2 regions of the Streptomyces sp. NPDC052052 genome follow, and region 2 is predicted to be linked to the other one. Evidence: riboswitches for the same ligand, from Rfam matches in the RefSeq annotation. Region 2 holds a riboswitch; the other holds the start of a gene.
The links. Region 2 has a riboswitch for S-adenosylmethionine ahead of thrC (threonine synthase). Riboswitches for the same ligand answer to the same signal wherever they lie in the genome.
Positions count from the first base shown of each region.

Region 1: linked by a shared signal. The riboswitch ahead of AB0L71_RS00490 (aminotransferase class V-fold PLP-dependent enzyme) and the one ahead of thrC (threonine synthase) in region 2 are both predicted to bind S-adenosylmethionine.

Region 1 is NZ_JBFAWU010000001.1:110,999-118,530, forward strand. It holds gene AB0L71_RS00470 (c-type cytochrome) at 1-665, shown strand, start outside; gene AB0L71_RS00475 (Rieske 2Fe-2S domain-containing protein) at 662-1,714, shown strand; gene AB0L71_RS00480 (ubiquinol-cytochrome c reductase cytochrome b subunit) at 1,711-3,360, shown strand; gene trpD (anthranilate phosphoribosyltransferase) at 3,484-4,566, shown strand; SAM riboswitch class IV at 4,650-4,767, shown strand; gene AB0L71_RS00490 (aminotransferase class V-fold PLP-dependent enzyme) at 4,941-6,317, shown strand; gene AB0L71_RS00495 (Lrp/AsnC ligand binding domain-containing protein) at 6,399-6,680, opposite strand; gene AB0L71_RS00500 (rhomboid family intramembrane serine protease) at 6,677-7,429, opposite strand.
Region 2 is NZ_JBFAWU010000003.1:348,949-356,480, forward strand. It holds gene AB0L71_RS05625 (cytochrome P450) at 1-519, shown strand, start outside; gene AB0L71_RS05630 (ferredoxin) at 525-743, shown strand; gene AB0L71_RS05635 (hypothetical protein) at 872-1,336, opposite strand; gene groL (chaperonin GroEL) at 1,741-3,363, opposite strand; gene AB0L71_RS05645 (cold-shock protein) at 3,738-3,944, opposite strand; gene AB0L71_RS05650 (MoaD/ThiS family protein) at 4,362-4,640, opposite strand; gene thrC (threonine synthase) at 4,669-5,970, opposite strand; SAM riboswitch class I at 5,989-6,153, opposite strand; gene AB0L71_RS05660 (glucosyl-3-phosphoglycerate synthase) at 6,307-7,257, shown strand; gene AB0L71_RS05665 (trehalose-6-phosphate synthase) at 7,302-7,532, shown strand, end outside.

The sequences.
Region 1 (7,532 bases), on a different contig from region 2:
TCGAAGAGGGTAAGAAGCTGTACTCCGTCGGTTGCGCCAGCTGCCACGGAACCGGCGGTCAGGGCACCACCGACGGGCCGAGCCTGGTCGGCGTGGGCGCCGCCGCCGTGGACTTCCAGGTCGGTACCGGCCGCATGCCGGCGCAGCAGCCGGGTGCCCAGGTACCGAAGAAGAAGGTCATCTACAGCCAGGCCGAGATCGACCAGCTCGCGGCGTATGTCGCGTCGCTCGGTGCCGGTCCGGCCGTCCCGACCGAGAAGCAGGTCAGCCCTGAAGGCGCGGACGTCGCCAAGGGCGGCGAACTGTTCCGTACCAACTGCGCACAGTGCCACAACTTCACCGGTCAGGGTGGTGCACTGTCGGACGGCAAGTACGCGCCCAGCCTCGAAGGCGTGAGCGCGAAGCACATCTACGAGGCCATGCAGACCGGCCCGCAGAGCATGCCGTCCTTCCCGGACACGACGATGCCCGAGCAGCAGAAGCGGGACATCATCGCGTACATCAAGACCGTGAACAGCTCCGAGACGGCGAACCCGGGCGGTCTCAGCCTGGGCGGCCTGGGCCCGGTCAGCGAGGGCTTGTTCGCCTGGATCTTCGGGCTCGGCGCACTGATCGCAGTTGCCATTTGGGTCGCGGCCCACACCGCTAAGGCCAAGAAGTCATGAGTAGCCAAGAGATTCCAGACGAGAACCTGCCCGCTGAGCAGGAACCCGCGCACGGCGCGGTAGAGGTCGCTGAGGACCCGTTCGCCGACCCGGGGCTGCCGGCCCACCAGCCGCGCATCCAGGACATCGACGAGCGGGCCGCGAAGCGCTCCGAGCGCGCCGTCGCGTTCATGTTCACGCTGTCCATGCTGGCGACGATCGGCTTCATCGCCTCGTACGTCATCTTCCCGGTCGACAAGATCGTGTACATCTGGCCCTTCGGCCATGTGAGCGCGCTCAACTTCTCCCTGGGTCTGACCCTGGGCGTGGCTCTCTTCGCGATCGGCGCCGGGGCCGTCCACTGGGCGCGCACCCTGATGTCCGACGTGGAGGTCGCCGACGACCGGCACGCCATCGAGGCCACGTCCGAGGTCAAGGCGAAGGTTCTCGCCGACTTCGCGGACGGTGCCCGGGAGTCCGCGATCGGGCGGCGCAAGCTGATCCGCAACACCATGTTCGGTGCGCTGGCCCTGGTGCCGCTCTCCGGCGTCATGCTGCTGCGCGATCTCGGACCGCTGCCGGAGAAGAAGCTCCGCAACACCCTGTGGGCCAAGGGCAAGCAGCTCATCAACATGAACACGATGCAGCCGCTGCGTCCCGAGGACGTCGCCGTCGGTTCGCTGACCTTCGCCATGCCCGAGGGTCTGTCGGAGCACGCCGAGGACTTCCAGAACCAGATCGCCAAGGCCGCGCTGATGATCGTCCGCATTGAGCCGAAGGACATCAAGGACAAGCGCGAGCGCGAGTGGGCCCACGAGGGAATCGTGGCCTTCTCCAAGATCTGCACCCACGTCGGCTGCCCGATCAGCCTGTACGAGCAGCAGACGCACCATGTGCTGTGCCCGTGCCACCAGTCCACCTTCGACCTCTCCGACGGCGCCCGCGTCATCTTCGGGCCGGCCGGTCACGCTCTTCCGCAGCTGCGGATCGGTGTGAACAGCGAGGGCAACCTCGAGGCGCTCGGTGACTTCGAAGAGCCCGTCGGTCCTGCATTCTGGGAGCGCGGATGAGTACTGCGACCACGAACCCGTCCGGTGCCGCCGCACCGGGCAATCGCAAGGCACCCGCGGGCGAGCGGGTTGCCGACTGGGCAGACGGCCGGCTGGGGATCTACTCCCTGGCCAAGGCCAACATGCGCAAGATCTTCCCGGACCACTGGTCCTTCATGCTGGGCGAGGTCGCCCTCTACAGCTTCATCATCATCATCCTCACGGGTGTGTATCTGACGCTGTTCTTCCACCCGAGCATGAACGAGGTCGTGTACCACGGCTCGTACGAGCCGATGCAGGGCATCCGGATGTCCGAGGCCTACGCCTCGACGCTGGACATCAGCTTCGACGTCCGTGGTGGTCTGCTGGTCCGGCAGATCCACCACTGGGCCGCGCTGATCTTCCTGGCCGGCATGTTCGTGCACATGATGCGCGTCTTCTTCACGGGTGCGTTCCGCAAGCCGCGTGAGGTCAACTGGCTGTTCGGCTTCCTGCTGTTCGTGCTGGGTATGTTCACCGGCTTCACCGGCTACTCGCTCCCGGACGACCTGCTGTCCGGCACGGGTGTCCGCTTCACCCAGGGCGCGATCCTGTCGATGCCGATCGTCGGCACCTACATCTCGATGTTCCTGTTCGGCGGGGAGTTCCCCGGTCACGACTTCGTCGCCCGGTTCTACTCGATCCACATCCTGCTGCTGCCGGGCATCATGCTCGGCCTGCTGGTGGCGCACCTGATCCTGGTCTTCTACCACAAGCACACGCAGTTCGCGGGTCCCGGCCGCACCAACAAGAACGTGGTCGGCATGCCGCTGCTGCCGGTGTACATGGCGAAGGCCGGTGGCTTCTTCTTCCTGGTCTTCGGCATCATCGCCGTCATCGCGGCGATCGCCTCGATCAACCCGATCTGGGCCATCGGCCCGTACCGCCCGGACCAGGTGTCCACCGGCGCCCAGCCCGACTGGTACATGGGCTTCGCCGAGGGTCTGATCCGAGTGATGCCGGGCTGGGAGATCAACCTCTGGGGTCACACGCTCGTCCTGGGTGTGTTCATCCCGCTGATGGCCTTCGGACTGGTACTCGCGATCATCGCGGTCTACCCGTTCGTCGAGTCCTGGATCACCGGGGACAAGCGCGAGCACCACATCCTGGACCGCCCGCGCAACGCTCCGACCCGGACGGCCTTCGGCGTCGCCTGGATCACCGAGTACGTCATCGTCTTCATCGGCGGTGGCAACGACCTGTGGGCCACGCACTTCCACCTGTCGCTGAACGCCATCTCGTGGTTCGTCCGGATCTTCATCTTCGTCGGACCGGTCCTCGCGTTCATCGCCACCAGGCGGATCTGCCTCGGCCTCCAGCGCCGCGACAAGGAGAAGGTGCTGCACGGGCGCGAGTCCGGCCTCATCAAGCGCCTGCCGCACGGTGAGTTCGTCGAGATCCACGAGCCGCTCAGCCCCGAGCAGATGCACACGCTCACCGCGCACGAGCAGTACAAGCCGGTCGAGATCGGCCCGACGGTCGACGAGAACGGTGTCGAGCGCAAGGTGTCCGCACTGCAGAAGCTGCGCGCCCGGCTCAGCAAGGGCTACTTCGGCGAGGACAACCAGATCGCCAAGCCCACCGTCGAGGAGTACAAGGAGATCACCAGCGGCCACGGTCACCACTGATCGCCTGAACTGATCGCCACAGCAGGAGCCCCGTCCATCCGATGGACGGGGCTCTTCGCTGTCCGCGGCGCTCGATAGGGTGGGAGAGACCCCTTTTTCCGGCTGTGGACCCAGGAGCGGACCATGAACGTTGTGACCCCGATCGGCGGCGACAGCGTGGCGGACCGTTCCTGGCCCGGCGTGCTGAACCCGTTGCTGCGCGGCGAGGACCTGAGCGCGGACGACACCGCGTGGGCCATGGACCGCATCATGAGCGGTGAGGCGACCGATGTGCAGATCGCCGGTTTCGCGGTGGCCCTGCGCGCCAAGGGCGAGACCGTCGACGAGGTGTCCGGCCTGGTGCGCGCGATGTACGAGCACGCCCACACCATCCAGGTACCCGGTCGCACGGTCGACATCGTCGGCACCGGCGGTGACCTCGCCAAGACGGTCAACATCTCCACGATGTCGGCGATCGTCGTCGCGGGCACCGGCGCCAAGGTCGTCAAGCACGGCAACCGCGCCTCCTCCTCGGCGAGCGGTTCCTCCGACGTGCTGGAGAAGCTCGGCGTCAATCTGGAGCTCACCGCGCAGCGGGTCGTCGAGGTCGCCGAGGAGGCGGGCATCACCTTCTGCTTCGCGGTGAAGTTCCACCCCGCTCTGCGGTACGCGGCCAAGGCCCGCAAGGAACTCGGCGCCCAGACCACGTTCAACATCCTCGGACCGCTCACCAACCCGGCCAAGGTGCGTTCCCAGGCCATCGGCGTGGCCGACCTGCGGATGGCGCCCATCGTCGCGGGCGTCCTCGCCGAGCGCGGCAACTCGGCCCTGGTCTTCCGCGGTGACGACGGCCTGGACGAACTGACCACGACCGCGACCTCACGCGTCTGGGTGGTCCGGGACGGGGCGGTGCGCGAGGAGGCGTTCGACCCGCGCGACATCGGCCTGGAGCTGGTACCGACCCAGGCGCTGCGCGGCGCCGACGCCTCGTACAACGCGGATGTGGCCCGCCGGGTGCTGGCCGGCGAGAGCGGACCGGTACGGGAGGCCGTGCTGCTGAACTCCGCGGCGGCGCTGGTCGCCCTGGACCCGACGGACGGCACGTTGAACGAGCAGCTCGCGGCCGGGATCGCGAAGGCCGCCGAGTCCATCGACTCGGGAGCGGCCCGGCAGGCGCTGGAGCGCTGGGTGACGGTCAGCAACGCCGGAGCGGGCGGCAGCGCCTGAGCCGACGGCAGGTGACGCGGGGCGCGGTCCGGATCCTGGACCGCGCCTTGCGCGTTCCCGCACGTGTGGCAGGATGCTGCGCAGGTCATGAGTGACAGCGACTACGGCCCCGGCCCGCTGTCCGGCAACCCTCCGTCCGTGGCGGGGTGCCCCGGGTGAAGACCAGGCCGTGGGCAGCGAGGCCCGCGGCAAGCGCGGGCCCCTCGGCATCAGTGAATGCCCACCCTCGGGGTCCTGGTCCCTAGGGAGTCTCTTGTGAGCATGCGAATGCGATAGGGCTGACCGGCCCCTCTCCGCACCCCCTGTCACTTTCCGCTGCGCTGCCGCGTATCCGCCGGCGCATGCGTCTCGCTTGCCTCTTACGGGAGTTCGCCATGTCTGTCTTCACTGCTGCCGCCGACCAGTCGCTTTGTACCCCTCTGTCGGTCCTGGGCGAGAATGTCACCGTTCCGCTCGTGACGGGTGGTGAGGTCACCTACGCCGCTCTGGACTACGCCGCCAGCGCCCCGGCCCTCCAGCGGGTCTGGGACGACGTCGCCGCATACGCCCCGTACTACGGCAGCGTGCACCGCGGCGCCGGGTACCTCTCGCAGCTCTCCACGGACCTCTTCGAGAACAGCCGTGCGACCGTCGCCGAGTTCCTCGGCTGCCGCGCCGACGACCAGGTGGTCTTCACCCGGTCGACCACCGACTCCCTCAACCTGCTGGCCGCCGCCCTCCCCGCCGACTGTCAGGTCTTCGTCTTCGAGACCGAGCACCACGCCTCCCTGCTGCCGTGGCGCGACGCCCGGGTGACCTACCTGAACGCCCCGCGCACCCCGGCACAGGCCGTCGAGACGCTGGAGCGCGCACTGGCCGACCGCGATCCCTACGGCCCCGCACTGGTCTGCGTCACCGGCGCCTCCAACGTGACCGGTGAGCTGTGGCCGGTTCAGGAACTGGCGGCGGCCGCGCATGCGCACGGCGCCCGGATCGTGCTGGACGCCGCCCAGCTCGCCCCGCACCACCCCGTGGACATCGCCGAGCTGGACGTCGACTGGGTCGCCTTCTCCGGACACAAGCTGTACGCGCCGTTCGGCTCGGGGGTCCTCGCGGGCCGCGCGGACTGGCTGCGGGACGCCGAGCCGTACCTGGCGGGCGGTGGCGCCTCGCGCCGGGTGGCCCGCCGGGCCGACGGCGGTGTGGACGTCGAGTGGCACTCCACCGCCGCCCGCCACGAGGCCGGTTCGCCCAATGTCATCGGCGTGTACTCCATCGCCTCCGCCTGCAGGGCGCTGACCGAGGCGGGCTTCGAGAACCTGGTCGCCCGGGAGCAGTCCCTCGTCGCCGCGGTCCGTGCCGGTCTCGCCGAGGTCCCCGAGGTCAAGGTGCTTTCGCTGTTCGGCGACGACGCCCCGCGGGTCGGCGTCATCTCCTTCGTGGTGGAGGGCTGGAACAGTTCGCACTTCGCCGCCGCGCTCTCCGCCGAGTACGGCATCGGCGTCCGCGACGGACTGTTCTGCGCCCATCCGCTGGTCCGCACCCTGCTGGGCAGCGACCCGCAGCAGACCGGTGAGTGCGGTGCACCGGAGGCCGGGCCCGGCGAGCTCTCGCTCAACGCGATCCGGGTGAGCTTCGGGGCCGGCACGCCGGACGAGCACATCGAGCGGTTCGTGGGCGCGGTCAAGGAACTGGTGACCAAGGGCGCCCGATGGAAGTACCGCACCGAGGGCGGCCGTTGTGTCCCGGACCGGGGCGCGGCGCAGCTCTGACGGGCAGACAACACGTCGGCGGGGTACGGGCCGGGGAGCCCGTACCCCGCCGACGTGTGAAGTGTGACGAGGGAGGTGTGCCTACGCGTCGAGGCCGATGGCGAAGGCGGCTTCCAGGTCGTGCTGGGAGTACGTACGGAAGGCCACGTGCGTGTCGGTGGCCTCGACGCCGGGGATCTTGCTGATCCGGCCGGGGATGACGTCCGCGAGATCGTCGTGCTTGGCCACCCGGACCATGGCGATCAGGTCGTACGTACCGGTGACCGAGAAGACCTCGCTGACACTGTCCAGCGCGGCGATGGCCTCGGCGATCTCGGGAATCCGGTCCACGCTGGTTTTGATGAGCACGATCGCGGTGATCACGGCTGACTTTCTCCCTCGGTGGCCCTGGCTGGTTCCTTCACTCTATCCGTACGCCCGTGACGCCCCCAGGCGTAGAGGAAGCCGAGGGCGAAGCCGACCACATGCGCCAGATAGGCCACGCCGGGGCCCCCGCTGCCGGCGCCCTGGACCGCCAGCCACTGCAGGACGAACCAGAAGATCAGCACGATCCAGGCGGGGAAGCGCAGCGGCAGGAAGAAGAGGAACGGGAACAGGCTGGTGACCCGCGCCCTGGGGAAGAGGTACAGGAACGCGCCGAGCACCGCGGAGATCGCTCCGGAGGCGCCGACGAGCGTCTGGCCGGACGTGGCGTGCGCGGCCGCGTAGGAGACCAGGGCGAGATAACCACAGCCGAGGTAGAAGAAGGTGAACTCGGCATGCCCCATGCGTTCCTCGACCATCGCCCCGAACACGTACAGGAAGAGCATGTTGCCGAGCAGATGCAGCCAGCTGCCGTGCACGAAGAGCGCGGTGAGCGGGGTGAGCAGGGCGCGTGCGGAGCCGGCCCACAGCTCGCTGGGGATCACGCCCCAGCGTTCGAAGTACCCGGCCTGGGCGGCGAGCAGGGCATCGGGGGTGCCGTGCGGCTGGTTGAAGCCGGAGAGCGGGCTGAACAGGAAGACCAGACCGCACACGGCGATCAGGGTATGGGTCACCAGCGGTCCGTCCGAGGTGACCGTCCGTAGGAGTCCACTGGTGCGTCTGCCGGCCGAAGCCCGCCGATCGATCATGAACAGAGCATGACGCAAGCGGAGGGAACGGGACAGACCGCCTCGCCGTGTCGGGGGGTGCGCCGAGGCCGTAGGGTTACGGCAGGACATCCGCAGTTCGACG
Region 2 (7,532 bases):
GAACTCGTCGATCTGTGCATGGGCCTCCTGGTGGCCGGACACGAGACCACCGCGTCCCAGATCCCCAACTTCGTCCTCACCCTGCTGGACCACCCGGACCAACTGGCCCGGCTCAGGGCCGAACCCGAACTCATCACGGGTGCGGTGGAGGAACTGATGCGCTTCGTGCCACTGGGCAGCGGCGCCGGACAGGCCCGGTACGCCACCGAGGACATCGAGGTCGGCGGCACGCTCGTCCGCGCGGGCAGTCCGGTGCTGGTCGCCATCGGCGCCGCGAACCGCGACGCGCTGCGCTTCACCGCCCCCGGCGTGCTCGACTTCAGCCGCGAGAGCAACCAGCACCTCGGCTTCGGCCATGGCGTCCACCACTGCCTCGGCGCTCCGCTGGCCCGGATGGAGCTCCAGGAGGCGCTGCTCGCGCTCATCACCCGGTTCCCGGGGCTGCGGCTGGCCGGTGACGTGACGTGGAAGTCCGAGATGCTGGTTCGCGGTCCGCGCGTCATGCCGGTCGGGTGGTGAGCCAGATGGCCTGGAACGTACGCGTCGATCCGACCCTCTGCCAGGCGTCGGGCATGTGCGCCGGGGCGGTGCCCGAGGTGTTCGTGCTGGACGGCGCGTACTCACGCGTGCTCGTGGACGGGATCGAGCCGGACGAGCGGGTGCTGGACGCCGCCGACATCTGCCCGGCCCAGGCGATCACCGTGTACGACGGCGAGACCGTCATCGGCCCACGCCCCGACTGAGCCCCGGCGGCCCACCACCGAGCCCCCCACGGAGAAACCGCCCCGTGCCGGGAACGAGAGTTCCCGGCACGGGGCGGTTGCGTGAACGGCGAGGCAGGTGCGGGCGGATGCGCTCCTGGACGGACGGGCTAGCCGAGCCGCTCCAGGACCCACTGGCGGCGGTCATCGGGGCTGAGGACCACGCGGTTGCCCTGCGTGGTCAGGTTGCCGAACTCGCCCCGGCCGAGGGCGATCACGACCGGCTCCCTGTCGGTGTCGCCCTCGATCGACCACAGGTCGGGCTGACGGCCGCACGGGGCAACCCAGACGGTCGGCGGGTAGATCCGGAGCGGCGAGAGCGCCAGGCAGCGCTCCTCCCCGCGGGCCTCGACGATCTGGGCCAGGCCGTCGTCCTGGTTGCGGATCTCCCAGACGGTGCCGGGGCTGCACGGCTCGACGTGGCCGCCCAGCGGGCCCTCGCCGCCTGCGAGGCACTGGCCACTGCGCAGATCACGGATGAAGTAGGAGCCGTCGTCGGCGGCCTGGGCGGGGGTGGCCAGCGCCGCCACGGCGACGGCGGACGCGGCGAGAGACAGGATCGAACGGATACGCACGGGACTCCTCGTATGAAGAGAAGGGGGAGGAAGTGCGGGCCGTGCAGCCCGCACTTCCAAGATCACAGGAGTCCCTCGCCCTTCCCCCGATCCCGCCGTCGCGCCCGCACCGATCCACTCCACCAGCAGGGGCGCTCAGAAGCCCGCCCGGCGCATTGAGCGAACTCCGCACGCCCCCATCCGGCACCGCATCTCCCGGGGCTCGAGCCTCGATGTCCGAGCGCTCTTTCCGAGACCCGGGATCCGGAACCGGCTCCGGCGGGACGGGGGTCGCGTGCTCAGGGTGTTCCGGCGGGCATCGCCGCTGCCGCCCGTCCCGCGCCGACACGGCATCGACCCCCGGGACCAGTCGGTCCCGGGGGTCGATGAGGCACAGCTGTGCGAGAACTACCGATCCGTCAGGATCAGAAGTCCATGTCACCACCCGGCATGCCGCCCGGAGCGGCCGCGGCGGCCTTCTCCGGCTTGTCGGCGATGACGGCCTCGGTGGTGAGGAACAGCGCGGCGATGGACGCGGCGTTCTGCAGGGCGGAGCGCGTGACCTTCGCCGGGTCGAGGATGCCCTCGGCGATCATGTCGACGTACTCGCCGGTCGCGGCGTTCAGACCGTGGCCGACGGCCAGGTTGCGCACCTTCTCGACGACGACGCCGCCCTCGAGACCACCGTTGACGGCGATCTGCTTCAGCGGGGCCTCCAGCGCCAGCTTGACGGCGTTGGCGCCGGTCGCCTCGTCACCCGAGAGCTCCAGCTTCTCGAAGACGGCCGAGGCCTGGAGCAGAGCCACGCCACCACCGGCGACGATGCCCTCCTCGACGGCGGCCTTGGCGTTGCGCACCGCGTCCTCGATGCGGTGCTTGCGCTCCTTGAGCTCGACCTCGGTCGCGGCACCGGCCTTGATGACGGCCACGCCGCCGGCCAGCTTCGCGAGGCGCTCCTGGAGCTTCTCGCGGTCGTAGTCCGAGTCGGAGTTCTCGATCTCGGCACGGATCTGGTTGACGCGACCCTGGACCTGGTCGCTGTCACCGGCACCGTCGACGATCGTCGTCTCGTCCTTGGTGATGACGACCTTGCGGGCGCGGCCGAGCAGGTCGAGACCGGCGTTCTCCAGCTTGAGGCCGACCTCCTCGGAGATGACGGTGCCACCGGTGAGGATGGCGATGTCGCCGAGCATGGCCTTGCGGCGGTCACCGAAGCCCGGGGCCTTGACGGCGACGGACTTGAAGGTGCCACGGATCTTGTTGACGACCAGGGTCGACAGGGCCTCGCCCTCGACGTCCTCGGCGATGATCAGCAGCGGCTTGCCGGACTGCATGACCTTCTCCAGCAGCGGAAGGAGGTCCTTCACGCTGCTGACCTTGGAGTTCACGATCAGGATGTACGGGTCGTCGAGGGACGACTCCATGCGCTCCATGTCGGTGGCGAAGTACGCCGAGATGTAGCCCTTGTCGAAGCGCATACCCTCGGTGAGCTCCAGCTCCAGACCGAAGGTCTGGGACTCCTCGACGGTGATGACGCCTTCCTTGCCGACCTTGTCCATGGCCTCGGCGATGAGCTCGCCGATCTGGGTGTCGGCGGCGGAGATGGAGGCGGTCGAAGCGATCTGCTCCTTGGTCTCCACGTCCTTGGCCTGCTCCAGGAGGGCGGCGGAGACGGCCTCGACGGCCTTCTCGATGCCCCGCTTGAGCGCCATCGGGTTGGCACCCGCGGCGACGTTGCGCAGACCCTCGCGGACGAGAGCCTGGGCGAGAACGGTGGCGGTGGTCGTACCGTCGCCGGCGACGTCGTCCGTCTTCTTGGCGACCTCCTTGACCAGCTCCGCACCGATCTTCTCGTACGGGTCCTCCAGCTCGATCTCCTTGGCGATGGACACACCATCGTTGGTGATCGTGGGGGCGCCCCACTTCTTCTCAAGGACGACGTTGCGACCCTTGGGGCCAAGGGTGACCTTGACGGCGTCGGCGAGCTGGTTCATGCCGCGCTCGAGACCGCGCCGGGCCTCCTCGTCGAACGCGATGATCTTGGCCATGTGAAGTGGTCCTCCCGGACAGGGGTGGATTGCTCCGGACCGAGTGGCGCCCGCGACGGACGGCCTGCGCGACCGGTGGTTCCTTGCCCCACCGGCCCTGCGGGCCTCACCGGCCCGGTCCAAGTTCTGTCACTCTCACCTGGAGAGTGCTAACGCCAATGATTAGCACTCGACCCCCGAGAGTGCAAGCGCCTTCGGCGAAGGTCCGCCCAGGAGTGACGGCCGAAAGGAGCAGACGCCTCAGGGGTTCGCGGACGACGACAGCCGCCCGCCCGGGTACGCGAACGCGCGAAGGACCCGCACCTCTGGGGGTGTACCCCGGTGGTGCGGGTCCTTCGCGTATGAAGTGGTGTCGTTGGCCGACCGCGCCGAACTCAGCCGACGGCGAGCTTGACCATGTCCGCCTGCGGCCCCTTCTGGCCCTGCGAGATCTCGAACTCAACTCGCTGACCCTCTTCGAGGGTGCGGTAGCCGTCCATCTGGATCGCGCTGTAGTGGACGAAAACATCCGCACCACCGTCGACCGCGATGAAGCCGTACCCCTTCTCCGCGTTGAACCACTTGACGGTGCCCTGAGCCATGCCTAACTCCCCTATTACTGGCCCTTGCGCAGGACCGCACTTCGCGGACCCGGGTCAGAACTCACTCCCCGACAGGGCAGGGTGTGTGCGCCGGAACGCGTCGACCGCGGCCGAATGTATCTGCCCAACTGCCCTCTGCAACAGGTCAATCGGACGAGAAATCTGGGCAGCACCGATCGCCCGAATATGGGGAATTCGTAAGGATCCAGGGCAAGTCGGGCCAGACAAAGGAGACTTTTGACGCAAGGTGCTTCCGCACTTTGGCTGCTTCTTATCGCAGCCAGGCGCATTCTCATATGCGGGCGGCACGGGCAGCTGGGGGGACTTCCCACACTGTACCGCGCTCAACCCTACAGAATTGCCCCCTCCGCTTCTCTCGCAGAGGGGGCAATTCCGATAACGCTGTGAAGTCGGCGGTCAGCAGCCGCCCGCGACCGCCGGGATGATCGAGATACCGGCACCGTCCGGCGTCGCCGTCTCCAGACCGCCCTCGAAGCGCACGTCGTCGTCGTTGACGTACACGTTCACGAAGCGGCGCAGCTTGCCCTGGTCGTCCAGGACACGGGCGGCGATGCCCGGGTGGTTCTGCTCCAGGGACTCGATGACCTGCGAGAGGGTCGCGCCCTCGGCCGGGACCTCGGCCTGGCCGCCCGTGTAGGTGCGGAGGATGGTGGGGATACGGACCTTGACGCTCATGCGGATGCCTTTCTCCGGTCTCGGGTGGTCAGTTGCCGGCCAGGCCGGCGGCGCGGAACGCGTCCAGGCTCGGACGGATCGTCGCGGTCGCCTGCGAGGTGGCGGCCACCGCGTCCAGGGTCTTGAGGCCGTCGCCCGTGTTGAGGACGACGGTGGTCAGCGCCGGGTCGAGCAGACCGGCCTCGATGAGCTTCTTCGTCACGCCGACCGTCACTCCGCCCGCCGTCTCCGCGAAGATGCCCTCGGTGCGCGCCAGCAGCTTGATCGCGTCGACGACCTGCTCGTCGTCGACGTCCTCGACGGCGCCGCCGGTGCGGCGGGCGATGTCCAGGACGTACGGGCCGTCGGCCGGGTTGCCGATCGCCAGGGACTTGGCGATGGTGTTCGGCTTCTGGGGCCGTACGACGTCGTGTCCGGCCTTGAAGGCGGTGGAGACCGGGGAGCAGCCCTCGGCCTGGGCACCGAAGATCTTGTACGGCTTGTCCTCGACGAGACCGAGCTTGATCAGCTCCTGCAGACCCTTGTCGATCTTCGTGAGCTGCGATCCGGACGCGATCGGGATGACGATCTGGTCGGGCAGCCGCCAGCCGAGCTGCTCGCAGATCTCGTACGCCAGCGTCTTGGAGCCCTCGCCGTAGTACGGGCGCAGGTTGACGTTGACGAAGCCCCAGCCCTCGCCGAGCGGGTCGCCGATGAGCTCCGAGCAGAAGCGGTTGACGTCGTCGTAGTTGCCCTCGATGCCGACCAGTTCGCCGCCGTACACCGCGGCCATGACGACCTTGCCCTGTTCCAGGTCGTGCGGGATGAACACGCAGGAGCGGAAGCCGGCGCGGGCCGCGGCGGCGCCCACCGCACCGGCGAGGTTGCCGGTGGAGGAGCAGGAGAGGGTGGTGAAACCGAAGGCGCGGGCGGCCTCGACGGCGATGGCGACGACCCGGTCCTTGAAGGAGTGCGTCGGGTTGCCGGAGTCGTCCTTGACGTACAGCTCACCGGTGACGCCCAGCTCGCGGGCGAGGTTGTCGGCCTTGACCAGCTTGGTGCAGCCGGGGTTGATGTTGGGCTTGTCCGCGACATCGGCGGGGACCGGCAGCAGCGGCGCGTAGCGCCAGATGTTGTGGGGCCCGGCCTCGATGCGCTTCTTCAGTTCGTCGGGAGAGCCGCTCGGCAGGTCGTACGCCACTTCGAGCGGCCCGAAACAGGACGCGCAGGCGAAGATGGGGCCGAGTTCGAAACGCTCACCGCATTCGCGGCAGGAAAGCGCCGCTGCGGGGCCGAGGTCGACACCATCGGCGGAGGAATCGGTGTTCACTGCAACAGTCTGCGCAGCCATGAGAGGCGAGGCCCTTTCTCCTCATCTTCCTCGTGACGCATCTCGCCACGAGACGGAATTGGCACCTTCCCCACCTGACCTCGCGAATTGGGGTCGTCCCGGCTCGAACGAAATGGACGGCCGGGGGATGGGAGGGTTGCCGGGACTTCAACGGGCCGTTCCCTCAGTCCCTCTGGATGAGCGCTGTGGCACTGGATCAGCGATCCAGGCATTTTTCGGCGGACGGACCCCGACATACGACGGCCATCCGCGTTGTTCAAGACTGTAACCGAAGCCCTGGACGGTTGAGATAGTCGTCCGAACCGCGAGATGGATCACATACAGGGAGTATCGACCGTGCTCGAAGAGGTCGAACGCTGGCTGGTCAGTCGTTCCTGGTCGGCCGCCGACCGCCCGCTGGAGCGGCTCGTCGCCGCCAAGGCACGGGACCCGCGCCGCGGAAGCGTGAGCGTGGTGCTGCCCGCGCTGAACGAGGAGGCGACGGTCGGCGCGATCGTCACGACGATCCGGCGCGAGCTGATGGAGAAGGTCCGCCTGGTCGACGAACTCGTGGTGATCGACTCCGGTTCCACGGACGCCACCGCCCGGGTGGCCGGGGAGGCCGGTGCCCGGGTGGTGCACCGGGACGCGATACTCCCCCGGATCCCGGCCGTGCCCGGCAAGGGCGAGGTGCTGTGGCGGTCGCTCCTGGTGACCAGCGGTGACATCGTCTGCTTCGTCGACGCCGACCTGAAGGAGTTCTCGGCGGACTTCGTCTCCGGCATCGTCGGCCCGCTGCTCACCGAGCCGGACGTGCAGTTCGTCAAGGCGATGTACGACCGCCCGTTCGGCGACACCGCGGGCCAGGGGGGCCGTGTCACCGAACTGGTGGCCCGCCCGCTGCTCAATCTGCACTGGCCGCAGCTGGCCGGCTTCGTCCAGCCGCTGGGTGGCGAATACGCCGTGCGCCGCTCCCTCCTGGAACAGCTCCCCTTCCCCGTCGGCTACGGAGTGGAGCTGGGACTCCTGGTCGACGCCCTGCACACGGTGGGTCTGGACGCCCTGGCCCAGGTCGATGTGGGGGTGCGCAAACACCGCCACCAGGATGGACAGGCGCTCGGCCGGATGGCGGCGGCGATCTACCGGACCGCTCAGCTCCGGCTCTCCCGCGGCCACCTGGTCCGGCCTGCGCTCACCCAGTTCGAACGCGGCGAGAACGGCTTCGTACCGCGTACCCATACGGTGGACACCGCGGAGCGGCCCCCGATGCGCGAGATCGAGGAGTACGTCGCGCGCCGCGCGGCCTGACTTCGCACGTTTGGGCGGTTCGTGATCGGGCTAGATTCCGCAACATGGTCTCCGCGCACGAAGCCCAGCCCGAAGCCCCGTCCGCAGCCCCGTCCGAGGGCCGGCCCGCCGCGCAGGTCCTCGTCGCGTCCAACCGCGGCCCGGTCTCGTACACCCTGGCCGTGGACGGAACGCTCGAAGCCAGGCGCGGTGGCGGTGGGCTGGTCTCCGGGCTGAGCGCCGTCAAGGACAAGCTGTGGGTCTGCTCCGCACTCGGTGACGGGGACCGGGAGGCG